3 regions of the Streptomyces sp. WAC00040 genome follow, and region 3 is predicted to be linked to each of the others. Evidence: riboswitches for the same ligand, from Rfam matches in the RefSeq annotation. Region 3 holds a riboswitch; each other region holds the start of a gene.
What was found. Region 3 has a riboswitch for cyclic di-AMP ahead of MDN94_RS17160 (M23 family metallopeptidase). Riboswitches for the same ligand answer to the same signal wherever they lie in the genome.

Region 1 (3,269 bases), 1.3 Mb from region 3:
CGGTCCCGCGCCTCAGGCGGGGCGGACGCTGCCGTAGATCGGCATGTAGTAGATGGACTCCTCGCGGACGTTCGTGCCCGGCTTGGGCGCGTGGATCATCTTGCCGTCGCCGATGTAGATGCCGACGTGGCTGATGTCGTCGTAGAAGAAGACCAGGTCTCCGGGGAGCAGGTCGGCCGTCTCGACACGGGTGCCGACCTTCACCTGGTCCCAGGTGGTGCGCGGCAGGTCCACCCCCGCCGCCTTCCACGCGGCCGCGGTGAGGCCGGAGCAGTCGTACGAGCTCGGGCCCGTCGCGCCCCATACGTAGGGCTTGCCGATCTGGGCACGGGCGAACGCGAGGACCTTGTCGGCCTTGGCCGCGTACGTGCCGTCGTCGGTGCCGGTGCCGGTGCCGGTGTCGGTCCCCGGGTCGGTGGTGCCTGTCTCCGGGGTGGCCTCGCGCTCCTGCTGCTGCCGCTCGGCCTCCGCCCGGGCCGCCGCCTCCGCCTCCGCCTCCGCCTTCGCCTTGGCCTCGGCCTTGCGACGCGCCTCCTCCTCCTTCTCCCGCTCGATCGCGGCGAGGCGTGCCTTCTCCTCCGCCGTCAGCTCGGAGAGCAGGGCGCGTGCCTCCGCGAGCTTCGTCTGCACCGTCTGCTTGCTGGTGCGCAGGGCCTCCTGGGAGTCCGTGAGGGACTCGAGGCTCTTGGTTGCCTCCGCGCGCTGCTTCGCGGCCGCGGCCCGCTCGGTCTCGTACTCGCTGACGGCCCTGCGCTGCTGGTCCGTCATCCGGTCCATCAGCTGGGTCTGGTCGAAGTACGCCTGGGGGCTGTCCGCGAACATCAGCGCGGCGGTGGGGGCGACGGAACCGGTGCGGTACTGCGCTGCCGCGTAGTTGCCGAGGGCGCGGCGGGACTCGTTCAGCTTCTCCGTGCGCTCGGCCGCCTCGTCGAGCAGCCGGTCGACCTCCTGGCGCTTCTCCGCCGTGGCTTCCTTCGCCTTGTTGAACTCCTGCGTCGCGCTGCCGGCCTGCCGGTACAGGTCGTCGACCTTCTTCTGCACCTCTTCGATGCTGGGCTTCGGGTCGGACGGCGCGGCGGTGGCGCTCTGTGTGGAGAGCAGCGTCACACCGGCGAGGGCGGCCGTGGTGAACCCGACGGCGGTGGACGGTTTTGCGGTACGGCTGCGGGGCTTGCGATGCGACGCCAAGGCCGGCATCTCCTTCTTCCGTGGACCGCCTACCGGGTTAGCTGTCGGGTTCGGGCGAACGGAAGACGCCCTACGGACCGAACGGGGCACGGTCCGATTCACCCCGGTGATGCTTGGTGGGTCCCCGGTTCCGAACTCCCTCGGGAGAAGCCCGGATTCGGCGCAGGCCGCCCGTTCGGCGTGGTTCGCCGGGAGGGATGCGGGCCGCCTGGTCGAGCACGCTAGCCAACTCGTGCGTCTGCTGTGAAGGTTGATGTTCGATATGTCCGATACATTTTCGTGACCCTTTTCGCGGGCGGGTCTCCGGCCCGGCCGACGGTCGCCCCGCGGATCCGCACTGTCACATACCGTGGCGCCCGCCGGTGTCCCTGTGCGGCCACGGTTGTCGGTCCGGCCGCCTAGACTCGTTAAGCGATGAGCAGCCTCTTTGACGACAGCTTCCTGGCGGACCTCCGGCCCGACGCGGACGGGCCCCCGCCTCCGCCCGAGGACCCGGCTCCGGAGCAGCTTCCGGACGACCTCTTCCAGGGCGCCTTCGACGTGCCTCCGGCCCGCGACGGTTACTACCGCGACGGCGCGCCGCGCCCCGTCGTGGACCCAGCCGCCCTGCTCGACGGGCTGAACGAGCAGCAGCGCGCCGCCGTCGTGCACACAGGCTCACCGCTGCTCATCGTCGCCGGCGCCGGCTCGGGCAAGACCAGAGTGCTCACCCATCGCATCGCCCACCTGCTGGGCACGCGCCGGGTCCACCCCGGCCAGATACTGGCGATCACCTTCACCAACAAGGCCGCCGGCGAGATGAAGGAACGCGTCGAGCAGCTGGTGGGCCCGCGCGCCAACGCGATGTGGGTCATGACCTTCCACAGCGCGTGCGTCCGGATCCTGCGCCGCGAGTCCAAGAAGCTGGGCTTCACCTCGTCGTTCTCGATCTACGACGCGGCGGACTCGAAGCGCCTGATGTCGCTGGTCTGCCGTGATCTCGACCTCGACCCGAAGAAGTTTCCGCCGAAGTCCTTCAGCGCCAAGATCTCGAACCTGAAGAACGAGCTGATCGACGAGGAGACCTTCGCCGACCAGGCCGTCGACGGATTCGAGAAGACGCTCGCCGAGGCGTACCGGATGTACCAGGCCCGGCTGCGCGAGGCCAACGCCCTGGACTTCGACGACATCATCATGACCACCGTCCATCTGCTCCAGGCGTTCCCGGACGTCGCGGAGCACTACCAGCGGCGGTTCCGGCACGTCCTCGTCGACGAGTACCAGGACACCAACCACGCTCAGTACACGCTCGTGCGCGAGCTGGTGGGCAAGGGGTACGAGGACCTGGAGCCGGCGGAGCTGTGCGTCGTCGGTGACGCCGACCAGTCGATCTACGCCTTCCGCGGCGCGACCATCCGCAACATCCTCCAGTTCGAGGAGGACTACCCGGACGCGACGACGATCCTGCTGGAGCAGAACTACCGATCCACCCAGACGATCCTCTCCGCCGCCAACGCCGTCATCGAGCGCAACGAGTCCCGCCGTCCCAAGAACCTGTGGACGAACGCCGGCGCCGGCGCCCAGATCACCGGCTACGTCGCGGACACCGAGCACGACGAGGCCCAGTTCGTCGCCGACGAGATCGACCGGCTCACGGACTCGGGCGAGGCGAAGGCCGGCGACGTCGCCGTCTTCTACCGCACGAACGCCCAGTCGCGTGTCTTCGAGGAGATCTTCATCCGCGTCGGCCTGCCCTACAAGGTCGTCGGCGGTGTGCGCTTCTACGAGCGCAAGGAGGTCCGCGATGTGCTGGCCTACCTGCGGGTCCTCGCCAACCCCGAGGACAACGTCCCGCTGCGCCGCATCCTGAACGTGCCCAAGCGCGGCATCGGCGAGCGTGCGGAGGCGATGATCGACGCCCTCGCGCTGCGCGAGAAGATCACCTTCCCGCAGGCGCTGCGCCGTGTCGACGAGGCGTACGGCATGGCGGCCCGCTCGGCCAACGCGGTCAAGCGGTTCAACGTCCTGATGGAGGAGCTGCGCACGATCGTCGACTCGGGCGCGGGCCCGGCCGTCGTGCTGGAGGCCGTGCTGGAGCGGAC
Region 2 (3,269 bases), 2.8 Mb from region 3:
TAACCGGCCTCCTTGATGGCCTCGAGGATGAGGTCCAGGGCGGCGCGGTTGGAGTCGAGGTTCGGCGCGAAGCCGCCCTCGTCGCCGAGACCGGTGGACAGGCCCTTCTGCTTCAGAACCTTCTTGAGGGTGTGGTAGACCTCGGTGCCCCAGCGAAGGGCCTCGGAGAAGGACTCGGCGCCGATCGGCGCGATCATGAACTCCTGGATGTCCACGTTGGAGTCGGCGTGCGAGCCGCCGTTCAGGATGTTCATCATCGGAACGGGCAGCAGGTGCGCGTTCGGGCCGCCCAGGTAGCGGAAGAGCGGCAGGTCCGAGGCCTCGGAGGCGGCGTGCGCCACGGCGAGGGAGACGCCGAGGATGGCGTTGGCGCCGAGGGAGGACTTGTCCGGGGTGGCGTCCAGGTCGAACATCGCCTGGTCGATCAGCCGCTGCTCGGTGGCGTCGTAACCGACGAGCTCCGGGCCGATCTGCTCGATGACGGCGAGGACGGCCTTCTCGACACCCTTGCCCTGGTAGCGGTTCTGGTCACCGTCGCGAAGCTCGAGAGCCTCGAACGCACCGGTGGAGGCGCCGGACGGAACTGCAGCACGACCCGTGCTGCCGTCGTCGAGGCCAACCTCGACCTCGACCGTGGGGTTACCTCGGGAGTCCAGGATTTCCCGGGCTACGACGACGTCGATGGACGGCACGAGCATCTCCTTCTGGGATGTGACGCGAGAAAAAGTGCAGAGGTCTGCTTGGCCTTGCGGCAAGAGCCTAACCGCCTCGGGGGCAAAGGCCTGCCGATGCCCGCCCCCTGGGACGAAAAAGGGCATCAAGTCCCTTGGGACGGGGCAAACAGGGCGGTATCTACCTGCGGGTAACCGGCATTCGGGCCCTGGCCCTCGACGGACCGAACCCCGGCCCGGCGCGTTCGGGGGGGAAGGTGCGCCGGACCGGGGTGCTCGGGTCCCGTACGGAAGACGGGTGGCCTCCCACGACCGCCGGACCGTGGGAGGAAGGGGTGGGTCAGCTCAGGTGGAGCTGCTGACCCGGGTGGATCACGTCGGCGTCCTCGACGATGTCCTTGTTCAGCTCGAAGAGCTTCTCCCAGCCGCCCTTGACCTTCTCGGCCTCGGCGATGGTGCTCAGGGTGTCGCCGGCCTTGACCTTGTACTCGCCGTCGCCCTTCTTGAAGGACTTGGCCTCGGCAGCGGCGGCGGGCTTCTCGGCCTTCTTCGCCGGGGCCTCGGCGCGCTCGGAGCGCGTGGTGGGGGCCTCGGCGCGCTCCTGGGCCGGCTGGGTGGGCTCGGCCTCGACGGAGCCGGCGTCGTTGGAGGCGTTGGACAGGCCGACGCCACAGCTCGGCCAGGCGCCCTTGCCCTGGCCGGCCAGGACCTTCTCGGCTATCTCGATCTGCTGGGACTTGGACGCCTGGTCGGCGGTCGCGGCGTACGCGGTGCCGCCGTACGCGGCCCAGGTCGAGGCGGAGAACTGCAGGCCGCCGTAGTAGCCGTTGCCGGTGTTGATGGACCAGTCGCCGCCGGACTCGCACTGGGCGACGGCGTCCCACTCGGCCGTGGTGGCGGCGGAGGCGGTGCCCGCACCGAGCAGCGGCGCGGCGACGGCCGCACCGGTGATGCCGACGAAGGCGGCGATACGGGTCGCCCGGGAAGCGCGGCGGTGCTTGGCGTTGCCGGAAGAACGCAGCATGGAGCTATCTCCTCACCGACGCCTGCGAGGTGAGCTGTCGGGTTCGGGCCTGTGAGTTGCCCGGCCGCACGTCACTGACGCACGGTCTTCACCCCCAGCCGGTTCCGTTCCGCCGGTCTCCACGGTCCGGCCGACCTCGACGTACGGTCGGCCTCTCGCTGTCCCGGCTCACGGGCCCGGCACTTACCTGGGTCCCCCGCTCCTGCCTTCGGCGCTCTGAGCGACGACTGTTCCCCCCGACCGACGGCAGGATTCGGCGTATCGGTCGACGGTGCCCGCGATGGCGAACGGTTCAGACGGTAGACACACGACTCCCCGATGTTCAAAGTCGAACATCGGGGAGAAATCGCCCGAACCGGCCACCCATGAGTGTCCGTTTTCGCAGGTGAGGGGCGGAGTGGGCGAATTCGCAGGGCTGTTTGCTGCAGTTGCAGCAAAGAGACCCTTGTCTCACTCGCACACAACGGACATAAGCCGGCGAAACGCTACGCGAACTAGCCCCGGTTCAGGCCGAGATCGAGGCTCTGACCGGGCCGGATGAGGTCCGGGTCGGCCCCGACGGCCTCCTGGTTCGCCTCGTAGAGCGCCGGCCACCCGCCGGGCACGTCCTTCTCGTTGGCGATGTCGCACAGGTTGTCGCCGGGCTGAACGGTGTAGGTGTCGGGGCGGGTTGCCTCATCGGCACCGTTTCGACCTGAACTGTCACCACGTGAGGCATGACGGCCGCTTTCGCGGCCCTTTTCCGTTTTGCCCGTTTCTGCCTCGCTGTCGGCGGGGGCGCCGCGGTGCTTGCCGCCGCCGCTCGTGGCGCCGTCGGAGGGAGCCGCGCCCGTGGCGCCGTCCGACGCGCCGGGAGCCTCCGGAGCCGTGGTGGTCCCGTCCGTGGAGTCCGGCGCGTCACCGGCGCCACGGGACGGCGCTCCGGTCCCGCCCGGACCGCCGGAAGAGTCCTCGATGGTCCCGCTGTCCGTGTCGTCGGCCGGCGTGTCCCTGCCGGAGGCGTCCTCGGACGGCTCCACGGCCGGTGCTTCGCTCTGCTGCGGCAGCGGCAGGATGCCGGGGTCGACGCCGGTGTCCGTGCCGTCGTTGACAAGCCCCGCGAGCGGCCCGCACGCGGGCCACGCCTGCGGGCCCTCGGCGGCGAGCACCTTCTCGGCGACCGCTATCTGCTGCGAGCGGCTGGCGAGGTCGGCGCTCGGCGCGTACGCGGTGCCGCCGTACGCGACCCAGACCTCCTCGGAGAACTGGAGTCCGCCGTAGAAGCCGTTGCCGAAGTCGGCGCTCCAGGCGCCGCCGCTCTCGCACTCCGCGACGCGGTCCCACGTGCTCGCGTCCGCGGCCGAGGCCGAGCCCGCGCCGAGCAGCGGAATGGCGATGGCCGAACCGGTCACCCCTGCCGCAACGATGAGGGCCGGAGCCTGGCGGGGTCGGCGGTGTCGTCCGTTCCCGGAGAGCATGCGGTTGCCTTTCGCGTGACAGCTGAGAAACCTGCGGCCTGCTGTTGCGTGCCGAGTCGACGGTGAACGTAGCCGTATTCGAACGCGAGTCACAAGTCGATGCAGCGGAGATCACGT
Region 3 (3,269 bases):
TGGCAGAGGGTCTCGACGAGCTTCCCGAGACGGTCTGAGGACGGTCCGGGCCCGACCGGCCTGACGCCCGCCGCCATTCACAGAAAAACCGCGGTGTTCCGGATCCGGAGCACCGCGGTTCTGCATTTCAGGACCGCGTTCGGCATTTCGCCTTCGGAGGTCGGACGGAAAAGTAAAACAGGGAAAAGGCCGACCCCATCACGCCTTCTTTTGTATACGCCCTCTGTTAATTCCGGCCGCTCGTGGTGTTTACGGCATGTTGCGAAGTCCTCACCCGCACGGTGCGGCGCAGCCGGTGCGCCGTGGCGGCACGCTCGGCGTGCGCGGCCGTCAACGCGCGCGCCCGCTCCGCGTCACCGCGCGCCACGGCGTCGACGATCGCGCCGTGCTCGGCCCACGACTCGACCGGGGCGAGAGGCTGCTCCACCGAGTACATCCAGGCGATCTTGTGCCGCAACTGGGTCAGCAGCGAGGTCAACCCGGGACTGTCGCAGGACTGCGCGAGCGTCTCGTGGAACCAGGAGCCGAGCGAGCGCAAGTCCTCGCCCTGTCCCCGGCGCGCCCGCTCCTGACCGAGTCTCACCAGGCCGCGCAGCACCCGCAGATGCGCTTCCGTGCGGCGTTGCGCGGCGCGCGCAGCGCCCAGCGGCTCCAGAAGCATACGGATCTCCAGGAGGTCGGCGGCCTCCTGCTCCGTCGGCTCCGCCACACAGGCGCCGGCGTGCCGGCGGGTCACGACGAAGCCCTCCGACTCCAGGGTGCGCAGCGCCTCGCGGACCGGGACGCGGGAGACGCCATAGCGGCGTGCCAGGTGTTCCTCCGTGAGCCGGCTGCCGCGCTCGTGGACCCCGGAGACGATGTCGTCGCGGATCGCCGTGCATACCGAGTGCGCGGGAATACGCATGACCGAACCTCCGCATTGATCCGAGCGAAACGCAGCCGATTGACGCGTGTTCCCGTGACTCTATTGCAATGAACGCGTTTTTCCGACGCCAGGGTGAAAACCATGGAAGTCTCTTGACGGAGACGGCAATCACTCAATGGCCGAAACGCCGCGGAATGCGCAGAAGGCCCCCGGCCAAGCCGGGGGCCTTCGAAGACGAAGCGCGGGGCGCCGGACGGTGGGCGCGGCGCGGCTCGACCAGCCTCAGATCCGCGGCCGCATCTCGGCCGGCAGATCCGTGACGGCAAGGTCGCGCGCCGAACTCGGCCCGCGGCCGCCGGGACGGCGCCATGAGTGTGGCGCAGGCCCAGGCGCGGCGGGGACGAGGGCGACGGACATGGGCCCGAAACCGGCGCGGGCGCGGGAACGGTGGGCGCGGTCCCGGGTGCGGCCGAGGGTCAGACGTTGACGCCGCGCGAGCGCAGGTAGGCGACCGGGTCGATGTCGGAGCCGTACTCGGCGGTGGTCCTGGCCTCGAAGTGCAGGTGCGGCCCGGTCGAGTTGCCGGTCGAGCCGGACAGTCCGATCTGCTGGCCGGGGGTGACCTGCTGACCGACGGAGACGCTGATGGACGACAGGTGGCCGTACTGGGTGTACGTGCCGTCGTTCATCCGGATCACGACGTTGTTGCCGTACGCGCCGCCCCAGCCCGCCTCGACGACGGTGCCGGAGCCGACGGACACGACGGAACTGCCGGAGGCGGCGCGGAAGTCGACGCCGGAGTGGCTGCCGGAGGACCAGAGGGCGCCGCCGGTCCGGTACCCGGTGGTCACGTGCGAACCGGCGATCGGGAGCCGGAAGGAGTTCAGCCGCTTGCGCTCGGCCTCGCGGGCGGCGCGCTCCTTGGCCTCGCGGGCCTCCTTGGCGCGCGCCTCGGCCTTGCGCCTGGCTTCCGCCTTCGCCTCGGCCTCGGCCTTCGCCTGCGCCCTGGCCTTGGCGGCGGCCTCCTGGGCCTCTCTCTCCTGGGCGGCGGCCTGGTCGGCTATCTCGTCGGCGAGCGACCCCATGGAGACGATCTGGGTGAGGCCGGTGTCCTCGACGGAGGGGGCCTCGGTGTCGGCGGCGAGCGCCGGGGAGGCGAGGGTTCCGATGACGCCGGTGGTGGCGAGGGCGGCGACGCCGGCCAGGTTCGCGCTCCTGCGCGTCAGGCGGCTCGGGGCACGATGCTTCCCGGTGGCACGGGTGAACGCCATGAAGAGGCTGGTCCTTTCCTTCCTTCTCGCCTACCGGGTTAGCTGACGGGTTCGGAGCAGGAAGGTCTCCTACGGCCCCCTCCGCACGGGCGAAGGAGGGCCGATTCACCCCAGGGACTACGTGGGTCCCCGGCTCCCCAGGCTCGCGCCTGACGGGGACTCGGCGATGGCTGCCCGATGCCGCGGGCGCGACGATCTCCAGGCGGACAGCCGGACCGACGCTAGGCAACCCGTTCGTCAATCACCAAACAGACAGCCCGTTTTGTAGCGCATACCACAGGGCAGACAGGCATTCAGTCCTGCAAATCGGACATAGAACGGAACCCCGGCAAACGATTCGAAGCCGGGGTTCCGTTTTCACGCGATGCGCGTTTTGAGTCGTCCCGCCGGGCGGCGTCCGATCAGCCCGTGACAACCCTCACTTCACCGATGCCGAGGGCCTTCACCGGCTCCTCGATCTGCGACGCGTCGCCGACGAGCACCGTCACCAGCCGGTCGACCGGGAAGGCGTTGACGACCGCCGCGGTCGCCTCCACCGTGCCCGTCTCCGCCAGACGCACGTACATCTGTGCCTGGTAGTCGTCCGGGAGGTGCTGCTCGACCTGGTCGGCCAAGGTGGCCGCCACGGACGCCGCCGTCTCGTACTTCAGCGGGGCGACGCCCACCAGGTTCTGCACGGCGACGTCCCGCTCGGCGTCCGTGAGCCCCTCGGCTGCGAGCGTGCGGAGCACCTTCCACAGGTCACCGAGCGCCGGACCGGTGTTGGGCGTGTCCACGGAGCCGCTGATGGCGAGCATCGAGGCGCCGGAGCCGTCCGGAGCGGAGCGCAGCACCTGGCCGAAGGCGCGCACACCGTAGGTGTACCCCTTCTCCTCGCGCAGCACCCGGTCGAGGCGGGAGGTCAGCGTGCCGCCGAGGCAGTACGTGCCGAGCACCTGCGCGGGCCAGACACGGTCATGGCGATCGCCACCGACGCGGCCGATGAGGAGCTGCGTCTGCACCGCACCAGGGCGGTCGACGATGACCACACGGCCGGTGTCGTCAGCGGTGATCGCGGGCACCGGGCGCGGGTCCGCCTTGTCGCCCGTCCACGCCCCGAGCGTGTCGCCGAGGACGGCGTCCAGGTCGATACC

Region 1: another riboswitch for cyclic di-AMP. It lies ahead of MDN94_RS11375 (C40 family peptidase); the one in region 3 lies ahead of MDN94_RS17160 (M23 family metallopeptidase).
Region 2: another riboswitch for cyclic di-AMP. It lies ahead of MDN94_RS04320 (transglycosylase family protein); the one in region 3 lies ahead of MDN94_RS17160 (M23 family metallopeptidase).

What each region holds. Positions count from the first base shown of each region.
Region 1 covers NZ_JAKQZE010000001.1:2,463,693-2,466,961, forward strand. The annotation lists gene MDN94_RS11375 (C40 family peptidase) at 13-1,197, opposite strand; cyclic di-AMP (ydaO/yuaA leader) riboswitch at 1,200-1,361, opposite strand; gene pcrA (DNA helicase PcrA) at 1,603-3,269, shown strand, end outside.
Region 2 covers NZ_JAKQZE010000001.1:952,693-955,961, forward strand. The annotation lists gene eno (phosphopyruvate hydratase) at 1-698, opposite strand, end outside; gene MDN94_RS04320 (transglycosylase family protein) at 1,012-1,695, opposite strand; cyclic di-AMP (ydaO/yuaA leader) riboswitch at 1,700-1,837, opposite strand; gene MDN94_RS04325 (transglycosylase family protein) at 2,190-3,152, opposite strand.
Region 3 covers NZ_JAKQZE010000001.1:3,724,370-3,727,638, reverse strand. The annotation lists gene MDN94_RS17170 (HPr family phosphocarrier protein) at 1-38, shown strand, start outside; gene MDN94_RS17165 (GntR family transcriptional regulator) at 227-904, opposite strand; gene MDN94_RS17160 (M23 family metallopeptidase) at 1,342-2,136, opposite strand; cyclic di-AMP (ydaO/yuaA leader) riboswitch at 2,150-2,312, opposite strand; gene MDN94_RS17155 (M16 family metallopeptidase) at 2,538-3,269, opposite strand, start outside.